Regions from separate parts of the Priestia sp. FSL W8-0524 genome, predicted to be linked through region 1. Evidence: predicted binding sites of a transcription regulator. Region 1 holds the regulator's gene; each other region holds the start of a gene.
What was found. The regulator Rex, encoded in region 1, represses fermentation and respiration genes when NADH is low (regulators of the CRP and FNR family bind a similar motif). The targets are predictions, from matches to a motif close to TTGTGAAATATTTCACAA.

Region 1 (3,884 bases):
ACCGCTGTTAAAATTAACAGGAATGTTTGATGACTATCCAGTTCGAACAGCGAATGTCATGCTTTTGACTTATTGGACTATCATTAGCTTTATCCTTGGTTTACTTATTGTCTTACTGCTGCTGCGCCGTGACATGTCCATGCGTATAGAACATGCTGGAAAAACGATTGCTGTTGTCTGGTCAGTCCTTGGGGTGTTTCTCGCTATGGCTGGTCAAGCTGTAGCAGGTATGATTGAGCACGCTCTTGGCATTACCCAAGTATCTGAAAACACACAAAATATTGTTAATCTTGTTAAAGCAACGCCGTTCCTTATTGTCGTTACGTCTGTTATTGGACCAATACTAGAAGAGATTATTTTCCGAAAGATTATTTTTGGTTCTCTTCACAAACGATACAATTTCTTTATCTCTGCATTTATTAGTTCCCTTATTTTCGCTGCGGTACACTGGGATTTTAAACATTTACTTGTGTATACAGCTATGGGATTTGTATTTGCATTCCTTTATGCAAGGACGAGACTAATTGTTGTACCTATTATTGCTCATGTTTTGATGAATACAATCGTTATTTTATCTCAAACTATTTTTGCAGATAAAATTATAGAAATGCAAAAACAAGCAGAACAAATGCAGTTCATTTTTGGAGGCATGTTTTTATGAAGAATATCCCTTTAACACGAGGGTTTATTTATATTATTATGGGGATTTTATTCACCTACTTGGCAATTCAAAATGCCCAGGAAACCGTCTGGAATTTCCCCACAATCTTATTTGCACTCGTAGCCGCATTCGATTTCAGGTTTGCGGTTCGCATCTTTATCTTGCACTACAAAATTAAAAAATTGCAGCAGCAATATAAAAATCAAGATGATTCATCCAAATAAAAAAACCACTGTTTCAGTGGTTTTTTTTACATACTAACATCTTCTCTTTCTTGCTCTGCCCTTGCCTTTAACACTTTGCGATACGAAATGCGGGAAATAATGATGCTGATTTCATACAAAATTAAGAGCGGCACTGTCACCATCATGTGCGAGAGCAATTCCGGTGGTGTAATAAGTGCGGCAATAACTAGCAGTACGAAATAGGCATATTTTCGAATTTGAGATAAAAACATAGGCGTTATAATTCCTAAACGCGTCAAAAACATAACGACGACAGGAAGCTGAAACAACAAGCCAAAAGGCAGTGTGAGCTGCATTAAAAAAGAAAAGTATTCATTAATGCCAATCACTTGGTTTACATTCAGCTCATCAGAAACGCGCGTCATAAAATCAACGACAAATGGAAACAACACAAAATAAGAAAAAGAGACACCGCCGATAAAGAGAAAAATGGAAACAGGAATATATCCAAGCGTTACCTTACGCTCTTTTTCATATAAACCAGGACTAATAAATGCCCAAAGTTGATACAGTGCAACAGGAGCTGCAAGTACACAGCCGATAATAACAGCAAATTGCATATAAATCTTAACTGGATCTGTTAACCGAAATGCATTCATCGTTAAATTCTTTGCCTCATCAGCATGCTGTAAATAGACAATAACCTTATCCGCTATAAAAAAGCCGCCAATTGTGGCAATCACAAAGAAAAATAAAACAATTAAAATGCGTTTTCGCAGCTCTCCTATATGATCATATATTGACATTTCTTGTTCGGTCATACTATGATCACCCTTTTACTCTTTGTCATCTACTTGACGCTGTTTATCTTTTTCACGATCTTCTGATGCACCGCTAGCGGCATGCTTAAACTCTCTAAGCGTTTGGCCCACTGATCTTCCTAGCTCCGGTAACCGTTTCGGTCCAAAAATAAGCAGTGCTACAATCGCAATAATAATCCAACTGCCTGCTCCAATCCCCATATTCCCACTCTCCTTATTAATTTAGACTTAAGGAAATCGTAACACAGTCCGCCTTATTCAACAGGATAATTTTTCAAAAAGTAGACGAGCGACTGTAATTCTACAGCAAGATCAATATGATGGAGTCGAATCTCATCCGGTACGTTTAAGCGTGCAGGAGTAAAGTTTAAAATCCCTTTAATTCCGCAACTCACTAAACGATCAGTAATTTGCTGAGCAACAGTGGCAGGAACGGTTAAAATCGCTACTGAGATGTCATCACTCATATAATCTTCCAATTGGTCAAGATGATAGACCGGCACGTCGCCTACTTTCGTACCTACTTTATCTTCTATCACATCAAAAGCGCACTCAATTTTGGTGTTATTATTTTTAATAAAATTATAATTTAAAAAGGCCGTTCCTAGATTCCCTACGCCAATCAGTGCTACTTTCGTTACTTCATCTTGGTCTAACGTTTTACGGAAAAATGTAAGTAAATAATTCACATTGTAGCCGTATCCCTTTTTTCCTAATGCACCAAAGTAAGAAAAGTCCCGACGAATAGTAGCAGAATCCACTTTCACTGCCTCACTTAACTCCGCTGACGACACACGCTGTTTACCAGAAGCATGCAAATTTTTCAAAAAACGATAATAAAGCGGCAATCGTTTAGCCGTTGCTTGTGGTATTTTTAATTGTTCAGTGTTCACGTTGTACCCCCTCAGTTCATGTATGTCATTACTAACATTTTCAAGTCATATTGCATTACCTTTCACAAAGCATCAACCGCTTTGAGGTAGCGCTTCCAATTCTCTCTCTTTTCTCTTGTTTTATATATACTCCGCTTCACACCTCGACGGCTTTTGTCTATTCAGCACTCCTTAAAGTCGGTATGTAGAACGAAGCAATTAGCCCTTCAAAGGATCGGTTTGTTAGTCATGACGGATTTTTTTACATCCATCATAGATAAGTTCAGAGATGCACTTATCTCTTATTTTAACATAGTATCCTGTATAAAATGTGCAGGTAAAATCATTTTATTTCATGAATCAAAACATTCGCTTCATCATTTGTCCTTGTCCCTCTACAAATTACAAACGCTTGTAGGAAGAACTTGTAGTTAAAAATATGTTAAAATACACTATGGATATACTACTAGAGGTGAAAAAATGATTATTCTACAATTGAACGGTATTACAAAATACTATGGGGCAGAACCCATTTTATCGAATATAAAGTTAGAAGTACAATCAAAAGACCGCATTGCCCTAGTGGGACGAAACGGTGCTGGTAAATCAACTTTATTAAAAATTATTGCTGAGCAGCTTTCCTATGACAGCGGAGAAATTATTAAACCTAAGGGTGTTTCCATTGATTATATGGGACAAGATACAGTTCTTGAGTCAACACTCTCCATATGGGAAGAAATGATGACTGTCTTTGCTCCATTAAAGAAGATGGAAAAAGAATTACGTACGCTTGAAACGAAGATGGGTGATCCAGACATTTTTAATGATTCAGTTCAATACGAAAAACTAACCAAAGAGTATGATCAGCTTCAAGTAACGTTTAAAGATTTAGGCGGCTATCAATATGAAGCGGATACACGATCTATTCTTCACGGTTTCCGTTTTTCAAACTTTGACTACAGCACCCCTATTTCCTCCTTAAGCGGTGGACAAAAAACGCGCCTGGCTCTTGCAAAACTGCTTTTAACAAAGCCTGATTTGCTTATTCTGGATGAGCCTACCAACCACTTAGATATTGAAACTTTAGCATGGCTGGAACAGTTTCTGCAAGGGTATGAAGGAGCTATTTTAATCGTTTCACATGATCGTTACTTCCTTGATAAAGTCGTAAATCAAGTGTATGAAGTCGTACAAAAAACAACGGTGAAGTACACGGGCAACTACTCTAAATACCTTGTACAAAAAGCAGAGCGATATGAAAAAGAGTTGCGTCAGTACGAAAAGCAGCAAGATGAAGTCGCAAAGCTGAATGATTTTATTCAGCGAAACATCGCCCGCGCATCGA
Region 2 (3,884 bases), 4.9 Mb from region 1:
ATTTTTGCTTTTCGTATGCATCAGGTTCAATATGAACAAGCGTATCTTTAATCTGATGCTCATCGTTCATCATATGTTCAATTTGATCAGCAATTTCATGGCTTTTAATAACATTTAAATGGGGATCTACTTTAACAGTTACATCAATCACGACTTGATTACCAAGCTTGCGCGCTTTCACATCTTCTACTTCTTTTACACCTTCTACAAGCCCAATGCTTTCTTTGTAGTGCCCTAACTTTTCTTCATCAAATCCGTCCGTTAAGGAGTGAGCCGCTTCTTTAAAAATCTCGATGGCTGTTTTACAAATAATAATTCCCACAGCAAAAGCAGCTACCACGTCCAGCCAGGGCAGGCCGAATTGTGAGCCGAAAATTCCCACAACAGCCCCTATACTCACAAGTGCATCAGACAAATTATCTTTAGCAACCGCATATAAAGACTGGCTATCAAGTTTTTTAGCAAGCTTAATATTATACCGGTAGACACCACCCATAACAGCAGCCGCTCCAAGACCTACCCAAGCAGCCAGTAAATTAGGCGCTTCAGATTTGTCCATAAATAATGACTGACCCGCGTCGACCAATACTTCTAGTCCGATGACCATCATGATAAAAGAAGCAATAAGTGAAGAGATATGTTCCGCTCTGGAATGTCCATAGGGATGATCATTATCGCGAGGTTTTTTAGAGATTTTTAAGCCGACTAAGACGGCAATTGATGCAATAATATCTGTAACATTATTAAGACCGTCGGCTTTTAAAGCAGAGGAAGCGGTGACACCCGCAATAATAAGTTTACATGCTGATAAAAAGATATATGATAAGATACTAACCCAAGCGCCTTTTTGGGCTTGCTCATAGTAGTTCTCCATCCCTTCCACTCCTTTATTCAAAATAAGCAAACTTAGTGTAACAAATGGATTTCGTGTGGGTCTATAGAAACATTATTGGCTGTTAACATACAAATAGAGAATGTTAAACTCTTTAGCTTTCTGCAAAACAAGTTGCCTTTACTCAACACTTTAAACGTTTAAGATCTTTCTAAATGTGGCACTTCATGTAGAAGAACCCTTTTTTAAATCGCCCTGTAAAATTGTTTACTATTTTTTTAAGGGTGTGATTTTTATCACAGCCGAGGGTATTTATTCTTGTTACACTAACATTGTGAAAAACATCACAAAATAAAATTCAAAGGATGATACAAATGAAAACACAATTTACACCAAAGACACGAAAAGTTGCCGTTATCGGAACTGGTTTTGTTGGCTCAAGCTACGCTTTTTCAATGGTCAATCAAGGTATTGCCAATGAATTAGTGTTAATCGATATGAACAAAGAAAAAGCAGAAGGCGAAGCACGCGATATCAATCATGGAATGCCATTTGCCACACCGATGAAAATCTGGACTGGAGATTATAAAGACTGCGCTGATGCTGATTTAGTAGTTATTACAGCGGGCGCTAATCAAGCTCCAGGGGAAACGCGCTTAGATCTAGTTGAAAAAAACGTTAAAATTTTTGAATGCATTGTAAAAGATATTATGAACAGCGGATTTGACGGCATCATTTTAGTGGCAACAAATCCAGTTGATATTCTCGCACACGTTACACAAAAAGTATCAGGATTACCAAACGAACGAGTAATTGGTTCAGGAACGATTCTTGACACAGCTCGCTTCCGCTACTTGTTAAGCGACTATTTCGAAGTAGATTCTCGCAACGTCCACGCTTATATTATGGGGGAACATGGAGATACGGAATTTCCTGTTTGGAGCCACGCGCAAATTGGCGGTGTGAAGCTCGAACATTTTATCAATACTGCTGCTATTGAAAAAGAGCCGGATATGCAGCATCTATTCGAACAAACACGCGATGCGGCTTACCATATTATTAATCGAAAAGGAGCGACTTATTACGGAATTGCGATGGGACTTGTACGCATAACCAAGGCTATTTTAGATGATGAAAATTCTATTTTAACGGTATCTGCTTTATTAGAAGGACAATACGGTATTTCTGATGTGTATATCGGCGTGCCGGCTATCATTAATAAAAACGGCGTGCGCCAAATTATTGAATTGAATTTAACTCCTCACGAACAGCAGCAGCTCGAGCACTCTGCTAGCATTCTTAAGCAAACTCGCGACAGAGCTTTTGTGTAACATCAAAAGATTTTTGCGGGGGACTCCCCCGCTCCCTTGTTTTAAATATGTAGTAGAGGTGTATGAATATGACGTGGACTCAAGTATATAATCCGTTAAATAATATTTGGCTTTCTGCACTAATTGCACTCATCCCCATCATCTTTTTCTTTATTGCTTTAACTCTTTTGAAATTAAAAGGACACATTGCTGCTGGTATTACGGTACTTCTTTCTATGATTATTGCTATTTATTTTTATGATATGCCTGCCTCAATGGTCTTAGGAGCCACAGGCTATGGGTTTTTGTATGCACTTTGGCCCATCAGCTATATTATTATCGGCGCGGTGTTCTTATACAAGCTAACTGTCAAAAGCGGACAGTTTACTACCATTAGGCAATCTATTATTTCAATAACCGATGACCCCCGCTTGCAAATGCTGCTTGTTGCTTTTTCCTTTAATGCTTTTTTAGAAGGAGCAGCAGGATTTGGAGCTCCAATTGCCATTACAGCAGCGCTTCTAGTTGGACTTGGATTCAAACCGTTAAAAGCAGCGGCGCTATGCTTAATTGCTAATACAGCTTCAGGAGCTTTTGGCGCCATGGGGATTCCTGTCATTGTCGCAGGACAAGTATCTGGCATTGATCCAAAAGAAATTGCTCATTTTCTTGGCACGCAGCTTCCGATTATTTCTTTTCTTATCCCTTTTTTACTTGTCTTTATTATGGATGGGATAAAAGGATTAAAAGACGTATGGAAAGCAACGAGCATCACAGCCATTTCCTATGCACTGACGCAGTATTTAACTGTTACATACATCGGCCCTGAACTTCCAAATATCACATCTTCTATTGTGAGTTTGCTTGCTCTTGCTTTTTATATTAAAAGAACAAGCCCGGCAGCAGCTAAAAGTTTCAGCCTGTCACCAAAACAAATTTTAAAGGCTTGGTCTCCTTTTATTCTATTAACGATACTCGTTACGGCTTGGAGCATTTCTTTTGTCAAAACGGCGCTTGAACATCTGAACCTGCTTATTAACGTCCCATTTTTACACAATCACGTAATTAAAGCAGCGCCTTTAGTAAAAGATCCTACGCCTTACGCTGCTGTCTTAAAAATAGACTTATTTGCAGCAACAGGTACGGCAATTCTTATCGCTTGTATCCTTTCAGTTTTCTTGCTTAACGTATCGGCAAAAGTGGCATGGACCACTCTTTTGGAAACCGTAAAAGAACTATCAAGACCTATTATGACGATTATGATGGTCATTGCTTTTGCTTTTATTTCAAATTATTCAGGACAGTCCTCTACACTTGGATTGGCACTCGCTACATCAGCTGCTTATTTTCCATTTTTATCTCCATTTCTTGGCTGGATTGGCGTATTTCTAACGGGGTCTGTCGTATCGAATAATGCGCTGTTCGGCAACTTGCAGCTAACTACTGCTCAGCAAATTAATGTCTTGCCAATTATTCTCGTAGCCGCTAATACTGCCGGCGGCGTGATGGCTAAAATGCTTTCTCCTCAATCAATTGCTGTCGCTGCTGGAGCAGTAGGTTTAGCCGGAAAAGAGGGTGAACTGTTTAAATACACGCTCAAATACAGCATGGGATTTTTGATACTAGGAGGATTTGTTACCTTTTTATTGGCTTGGTGGTTATGATAAAAAACTGCTAAAAATCCTGTTATTACCTTGTTTCTTTCATTTAAACAAACGTTTGATTATATAAAAAAGTCCCCA
Region 3 (3,884 bases), 360 kb from region 1:
TTGGTATTTTTACGCGTCCATCAAAGAAAGTTTTATCTTTTAAAATTGATAACCAGTCTGATAAAGCAAAAACGTATCGCTTAAACGTTCCAAAAAGGGATGAAGGAGTGAACTGGGATGTTCCATTACCCGTCACGGTGCCACCCCGTCAGACAAAAGAGATAGCTGTCACTTTATCGGTGCAGCCCCGTTATAAAAATAAAGGTATATATGACGGATATTTGGAAATAAATGATTCACGTGAAACATTTTCGCTTCCCTATATGTACATGATTAGCATTCCAGATTATCCTCGTGTCATGGGATTGCAAGTAGCAGCGGAAAAAGAGAAAAATACGTATAGCTATGAACTGTTTTTGCCTGAAGGAGCAGATCAGTTAGGCGTCGCTCTTTTTGATAAGCAGTCTTTACAGTTTGTATCGTATTTAGATGTTGACGTGGATGTAGAAAGAGGCATGAGAAAACGAAAAATAACGATTGATGAATCGCTTGTACCAGGAGTGTACCAAATATTTGCATTTGTGAAAAAGCATAGACAAGAGCAGGTTGTACACAGTACAATAACGATTGAATGAACCTCTTTAAATGTTTTCATTTGAAGAGGTTTTATGTGTGGCAGAAATGTGAACAATAAGAAGAGATTGTGAAGTTTTTAGCTTAAACACATTGACATTAAATATACGCTATTGTATGCTTACAGGGAATATAAATGATAAGGTTTTCAACCTGTGAAAACCGTTGATATTTCTGCGTATTTTATTAGCTGTTTTTACCTTTTTTAGCAATTTTTTTTGCCTTTCTATCATATATTGAGCTATGAAAACGATAGAGAATTCGGAAAAAAGAAAATTTTGCAAAAGGGGTATGAGCTTATGAAAGATCGCAACCGTCATCCTTTGCAAGCGATGGCATTAGTGTCAATCATTCTATCACAGTTAGCAGGTTCAGTCTTAATTGGCTTATTCTCTGGAAGATGGGCTGATCAATGGCTTGACACCGAACCACTATTTTTGATTTTAGGCCTTCTTTTAGGGCTAGCAGCAGGTGTTTTTATGATGCTGCGCACAGTCCACCATTTTTTTTCAGGAGATTAATAATTCATGCAGGATTTGCAGCACGTTTTTCCAAGACTTCGTTCATACATATTGTATTTGTTAGCATTATACGTTCTCGGCTGGGGATTTACAAGTTATAAGGCTGTTTTTGCAGGTTTAATTTTAGGAACCGCCCTGAGTTTGTATAATTTGTGGAACTTAGTAAGAAAGTTTGAGCAGTTTGGACAGGCGTTGGATGAGGGGAAAAAGCCCCGTTCAATTGGGACTGTTGTAAGATTTGCAACAGCTGCTCTCGCAGTTGTGATTACCATCTCTTATCCAAAAACCTTTCATATTATTAGTGTAGTTGTGGGATTAATGACGTATTATGTTGTCATTATCATAGATTTAGTTGTTCAAAATATGCGTAGAAGATAGAAAGAGAGGTGAACACAGTTGGGTCATGAATCACCAACTATAGAGTTTCTAGGCCTTACTTTTAGTCAAAGTAACTTGCTTATGGTTACCGTAGCTTCTGTTATTGTATTCTTAATTGCAGTTTTATGTACTCGTACTCTTGCTATGAAGCCAAGCGGTGCACAAAACTTTATTGAATGGGTCTTAGATTTTGTTAAAGGACTCGTTAATAGCAATATGGATTGGAAAACAGGTGGCCGCTTTTTGACGCTAGGTGTAACTTTACTTATGTACATTTTTGTGTCAAATATGTTGGGTCTTCCATTCGCCATCGTGATTGACCATAACTTATGGTGGAAATCGCCAACCGCTGATCCAGCAATTACGCTGACGTTAGCCGTTATGGTAGTTGTACTATCACATTATTATGGTATTAAAATGCGAGGTTTCTCTGCATACACGAAAGATTACTTCAAGCCAATGGCATTTTTATTCCCGCTTAAGATTATCGAGGAGTTTGCCAATACGTTAACGCTTGGCCTTCGTCTTTACGGTAATATTTATGCTGGGGAAATTTTGTTAAGCTTGCTAGCTGGTTTAGCAACAACAGGCTTCCTAGGTACAATTGGAGCTGCTATCCCAATGCTTTTATGGCAAGGATTCAGTATTTTTGTAGGCGCAATTCAGGCCTTCATTTTCACAATGTTAACGATGGTTTATTTATCTCACAAAGTGAGTAGCGACCATTAATTTATAAAGCTTTGTTCAAGTAATACCCAATTTGGACAAAACAAAACTTAGTTAAACAAAATCATATATATTAAGGGAGGACTTTATAAAATGGGTTTAATAGCATCTGCAATTGCGATTGGTTTAGCGGCACTAGGTGCTGGTATTGGTAACGGTCTTATCGTTTCTAAGACGATTGAAGGCACAGCTCGCCAACCAGAAGCACGTGGTACATTAACTTCAATGATGTTCGTTGGGGTTGCCTTAGTTGAGGCGCTTCCAATTATCGCCGTAGTTATTGCATTCATGGTACAAGGTAAATAATAATGTGTTACATGTGGCGAAGATCATTCAAAAGAACCTTCGCCATTACTTTATGTCTTTAAGAAGTAAATTATATATGTGGAGTCTCTGAAGGGAGTGAACATGGCCGTGTCGAACATGTTTGTGTTAGGAGCAGCAGGCATTAATGGTGGAGATATTCTTTTCCAATTAGTGATGTTCCTTATCCTACTTGCGTTACTTCAAAAATTCGCGTTTGGTCCTGTAATGGGAATCATGAAAAAACGTGAAGAGCATATTGCCGGTGAGATTGATGAAGCAGAAAAGCAAAATGAGGAAGCGAAGAAGCTTGTTGAAGAGCAGCGTGAAATCTTAAAGCAATCTCGTCAAGAAGTGCAAGTAATGATGGAAAACGCTAGAAAGTCTGCAGAAGATAAAAAAGAAGAAATCATTGCGGCAGCACGCGAAGAGTCTGAGCGTCTAAAAGCTGCAGCAAAACAAGAAATCGAACAGCAAAAAGATCAAGCAGTTGCTGCGTTACGTGAGCAAGTTGCTTCATTATCTGTTTTAATTGCGTCGAAAGTTATTGAAAAAGAACTTTCTGAACAAGATCAAGAGAAGTTAATTCATGAATATATCCAAGAAGTAGGGGATGTACGATGAGTCAACCAGCTGTAGCCAAGCGCTATGCACTAGCTCTTTTTCAATTAGCAACAGAAAAACAGATGATCGATGAAATGCAAGACCAGCTACAAATCGTTGAAGAGGTGTTTGCTAAAACACCTGAATTAATGGATGTATTAACTCATCCAAAAATTACAATTGAGCGAAAAAAACAGTTTGTAAGTGAGGCATTTGCTGAACTTTCACCAACTGTTCAACATACGGTTCTTCTATTATTAGAGCGTCACCGCATTCAAATTGTTAGCCAAATGGTGCAAGAGTATCGTTTCCTAGCGAACGAAGTACGTGGCGTGGCAGACGCAACTGTTTATTCTGTCAAACCTTTAAGCGCAGATGAGAAACGAGCAATCTCGCAATCATTTGCTTCAAAAGTTGGAAAACATACGTTAAATATTTCAAATGTAGTAGATAAAAGCCTAATCGGCGGCGTGAAGCTTCGCATTGGTAATCGTATCTATGATGGCAGCATTAGCAGCAAATTAGAAACGATCCACCGAGGACTTCTTGCACACAGATCGTAGATAGGGGTGAAATTCATGAGCATCAAAGCTGAAGAAATTAGTGCGCTGATCAAGCAGCAAATTGAAAACTATCAGTCTGAGATTAAAGTGAGTGATGTAGGTACTGTTATCCAAGTTGGGGATGGTATCGCACGTGCTCATGGCCTCGACAATGTCATGGCTGGAGAACTGGTTGAATTTTCAAATGGTGTCATGGGAATGGCACAAAACTTAGAAG
Region 4 (3,884 bases), 4.3 Mb from region 1:
GTCAAAGTCAGCGCCAAGCGTATGCTGAAGCACTTCCGCTACAAGCGGTTTACATCCGCCACAAGAACGAGAGGCACTTGTACAAGCTTTGATTTCATCAACCGATGAGCATCCTTGTTTTTGGATAGCTTCCACAATCGTACCTTTTGTGACGCCGTTACAGCCGCAAATAATATCATCCGCGCTCATGCTTGCTACTAAGCTTTCACCCGCGTTACCGCCAGATGGCTGTAAAATCGACACTTTTGCTACATCAGATACATCTTCTTGCTTTTGAATCATTGAAAACAGTCGATTTCCGTCGCTGCTGTCTCCAAAAAGAACGGCTCCTACGATTTGATTGCCTCGCAAAACAAGCTTTTTATAAATGCCGTCTTGTTCATCGAACACTTTGATTGCTTTTTTCTCTTCATCTTCCGTGAAGTCTCCTGCCGAGAACACTTCAACACCTGATACTTTTAGCTGCGTTGATAAAACCGATCCTTCATAAGGCACTTTTTCTGCCCCGCAAATTGCTTTTGCTAATGCTTTTCCTTGTTCATACAAAGGTGCCACTAATCCGTATACCATTCCTCTATGCTCTGCACATTCTCCAACCGCGTAGATGTTTGGAATATCCGTTTGCATATAGTCATTCACAACAATTCCTCGGTTTACGTCAAGTCCCGCTTCTTTTGCAAGCTGGACATTTGGCTTAATTCCAACGGCCATCACGACTAAATCAGCGTCTAAAAACGTCCCGTCTTTAAAAGATAATCCTTCAACTCGCTCATCGCCGACGATTTCCGCCGTTTGTTTTTCAAGCAAAAACTTCATGCCTTGTTTTTCTAATTCGTTTTGAAGCAATTTGCCGGCTGTTGGATCGAGCTGACGTTCCATTAAATACGGAGCTAAATGAATCACAGATACATCCATCCCTAGATTTAACAGCCCGCGCGCCGCTTCTAATCCAAGCAGTCCGCCTCCAATAACCGCTGCTTTTTTATACTGCTGAGAAGCCTGCAGCATTTCATCCGTGTCTTTTATATCTCGAAAAGCCGTAACTCCTTTTTTATCAGACCCTGGAATCGGAAGAATAAAAGGAAGAGAGCCCGTTGCTAAAATTAATTCATCATATGATTCTACTCTGCCGCTGTTTGTCGCTACTTCTTTTTTTACTGAATCGATACTAGTAACCGTTTCGCCCGTATACAATGTAATATTGTTTTCTTGATACCAGTTCCAATCGTTTAACGTAATGTCTTCAACATTCGTATCTCCTTGCAGCACTTTTGACAGTAAAATACGATTATAGTTCGGATGCGGCTCGCTTCCGAAAATCGTAATTTCAAACGCTTCGCTTGAAACCTTCAATACTTCTTCAATCGCTCGAACTCCAGCCATTCCATTTCCAATCAATACGAGTTTCTTTTTTTGCATCTTCCATTCCTCCCCTGGCATCTATACCTGCTTGTTTCAAAGATATATTTTCTATGCATCTTTAAAGATATATTTAAGATATATGAATTTTCTGAATCGTTCAACTTATGTGTTAGGTTATCTAACACTATTATGGTATGTATGCGATTTCATTGCTTTAACAGCAAGCAAAAAAAATAAGTGCTCTAATTACGTTTTAATTTGGATCATCCTTTTCATTTTATTTTGTGATGTTTTTCACAACATTAACTTAGCAAGAATAAATAACCTGAGCTATGATAAAAATCACTTCTAAATGTGATAAGTCAAAAATAAAAATCTCAAAAATTCTTTATAAAGAATTTTTTAAACAAACCGTTCTTTATAGTATTTACTATCACTCTCTTATTCTTTATAATGAAATATATATACCTTTATAAAGAACAGAACGGAGAATCAGAATGCCACTCATAAACGTTAAGAAATTTTGGACTCCTTTAGAGATTTTTGGCGTTAAGCTTTATAAGTGTAGAAATAAACAAAATTATTACTATAAAACGAGGAAAAGTCATAATCTAATAAAATTATAAAAGACAAGCTCTATTTCAAAAGAAATAGAGCTTGTCTTTTATTCTCCTGTAAACCAATTCACAACATACTCTCCCCACACTTCATTTCCTTTTTTCGTTAAATTACCGCTATCTTTATTTATATACTCTCCTAAATGAAACGGCCAAATGAGCGAGTGATTCATATAATATACCCAGTTTGCTTCAGAGACTCCCCTGATTGCTTCTACCCCTTCTTCATAGGACTCCGTTTGTGAAATATATGGCTGTGACGGCTGAATCATAAGGGTTTTTTTCAAGTCTTTAAGCTGATGAATCAGCTTGTCTGTATTTTCAAGCGTCTCATCTAGCGTAAGGTGCTGATAATCATTTTTAAGAGGTGCTTCAAACAGAATAATGTTTGGCTGAAGTTGATTAATTTGATCGGCAATATGTGAGGATAAAAGCTCATCCGTTGTTTGGCTGCCGTATGAAAGGGTTTTAACCGTAAATACATCACTTCCATATGTAGCTGCTAGCTCTTTTTTTAACTGTTGAGGCCACCCTGCTTCCTTCGCGGATGTGGCAAGCACAAGAGTCAGAGGCTTTTTATTTGCGATAGATGACTCAATTTGTTTTGTAATAAAGTCTGGAAGATTTTTTGTATAAGCAGATACATCGGAAAACTGTTTTTCTTTATGTACAACAGCAGCTTTTACTTCACTTGCCTGCGCTTCATTTTGATCCTGCCAGTGCTGCGTCCCCGCATACATCACCGCCCCGCACAAAACAGCCGCCGCCACATTTACCCCAACCATCGCCTTCATTCAATCTCCCCTTTACCCACTTTTTAAAAACCAACTATATTCTGCCCACCCAACTTACATTCAATAGAAAACACAAAAGGACAACCACAAAAATACTTCACTGAATTTGCCCAAAAAGGTTCACCTATGCGGCAGGCACAAACCCGCAAGGGAGGGTGACTGCCGCTTAGGTCTAGCAACTCTACCATCACCGCTCTTCCGTGATGGTAGAGTTGCTACATCGATATATAAATAGTATAGATTAGTAGAAATTGGAATGGGGGACCTTTCGTACGTAAAATCTCTACAAATACACGTATACTTCGCATATTTCCTAGCGAAACGTGAAGTTTCCGGGGAAATTACGTCACGTTTCTTAAAAAGAAAACATAATGTATGCTCATTCGCGCATGTGATCTTCTCCTTGTACAGTAGAGATACCGGCGGAATACAGCAAAAACGCGTTTTTGAAAAAGGACTGCTACATGCAAAAAAGCTCGTTTGATCAAATTGCTTCATCTTTTCATCCATTAATTGTGTCGATGATTAAAAAATTTCACATTTACAAAGACTACGACGAATATTATCAAATTGCGTTAATTGGTTTGTGGAGAGCGTATCAAAAATTTGACGAAAGCAAAGGATCTTTTTCTGCTTATGCCTACACAACCGTGCGCGGTACGATCCTTTCTCATTTAAAAGGCACCATTTTATACGAAGAACGTGAAACACCGGCTGAGCAAAACCTGCTTTCACTGAACGAAGATCCCGCTCTTCCCGTTCCGCTAGAAAGTGAAATCATCAAGCAGCATATCGAACACTTAACGGGAAGAGAAAAAATCTATGTACTCGAACATCTGCTAGAAGGCTACTCTTATAAAGATATTGCCTACAAATACGGAGTCTCCACGGGAGCCGTTAAAAACTGGGGAAAAGCAGCTCGCAAAAAGCTAAAGGCCTCGCTTCTTCAAGAGTAAGAAAAGGAGGAAGCTTATGATAAGCTTCCTCCTTCGGTTCATATGTGTAGTCCAAACGATTGTTCATATGTAGGACAAGTTTATTCGATAAATCGAACGCATTATGCCAAGACAACCGGACTTTCTAAACAATAATTACGAATAACAGCTGCTCT

Region 2: the regulator Rex is predicted to act here: its motif matches at 1,165-1,182, upstream of NST66_RS01155 (L-lactate dehydrogenase).
Region 3: the regulator Rex is predicted to act here: its motif matches at 642-659, upstream of NST66_RS25080 (AtpZ/AtpI family protein).
Region 4: the regulator Rex is predicted to act here: its motif matches at 1,645-1,662, upstream of nirB (nitrite reductase large subunit NirB).

What each region holds. Positions count from the first base shown of each region.
Region 1 is NZ_JBBOUG010000001.1:5,151,209-5,155,092, reverse strand. It holds gene NST66_RS27050 (CPBP family intramembrane glutamic endopeptidase) at 1-661, shown strand, start outside; gene NST66_RS27045 (YdiK family protein) at 658-885, shown strand; gene tatC (twin-arginine translocase subunit TatC) at 912-1,667, opposite strand; gene tatA (twin-arginine translocase TatA/TatE family subunit) at 1,683-1,868, opposite strand; gene NST66_RS27030 (redox-sensing transcriptional repressor Rex) at 1,922-2,560, opposite strand; gene NST66_RS27025 (ABC-F family ATP-binding cassette domain-containing protein) at 3,020-3,884, shown strand, end outside.
Region 2 is NZ_JBBOUG010000001.1:224,060-227,943, reverse strand. It holds gene NST66_RS01160 (cation diffusion facilitator family transporter) at 1-874, opposite strand, end outside; gene NST66_RS01155 (L-lactate dehydrogenase) at 1,207-2,163, shown strand; gene NST66_RS01150 (lactate permease LctP family transporter) at 2,226-3,806, shown strand.
Region 3 is NZ_JBBOUG010000001.1:4,787,506-4,791,389, reverse strand. It holds gene NST66_RS25085 (S8 family serine peptidase) at 1-575, shown strand, start outside; gene NST66_RS25080 (AtpZ/AtpI family protein) at 873-1,094, shown strand; gene NST66_RS25075 (ATP synthase subunit I) at 1,101-1,472, shown strand; gene atpB (F0F1 ATP synthase subunit A) at 1,491-2,201, shown strand; gene atpE (F0F1 ATP synthase subunit C) at 2,292-2,504, shown strand; gene NST66_RS25060 (F0F1 ATP synthase subunit B) at 2,607-3,125, shown strand; gene NST66_RS25055 (F0F1 ATP synthase subunit delta) at 3,122-3,667, shown strand; gene atpA (F0F1 ATP synthase subunit alpha) at 3,683-3,884, shown strand, end outside.
Region 4 is NZ_JBBOUG010000001.1:889,450-893,333, reverse strand. It holds gene nirB (nitrite reductase large subunit NirB) at 1-1,419, opposite strand, end outside; gene NST66_RS04395 (SGNH/GDSL hydrolase family protein) at 2,027-2,773, opposite strand; gene NST66_RS04390 (sigma-70 family RNA polymerase sigma factor) at 3,238-3,729, shown strand; gene NST66_RS04385 (competence protein ComK) at 3,831-3,884, opposite strand, start outside.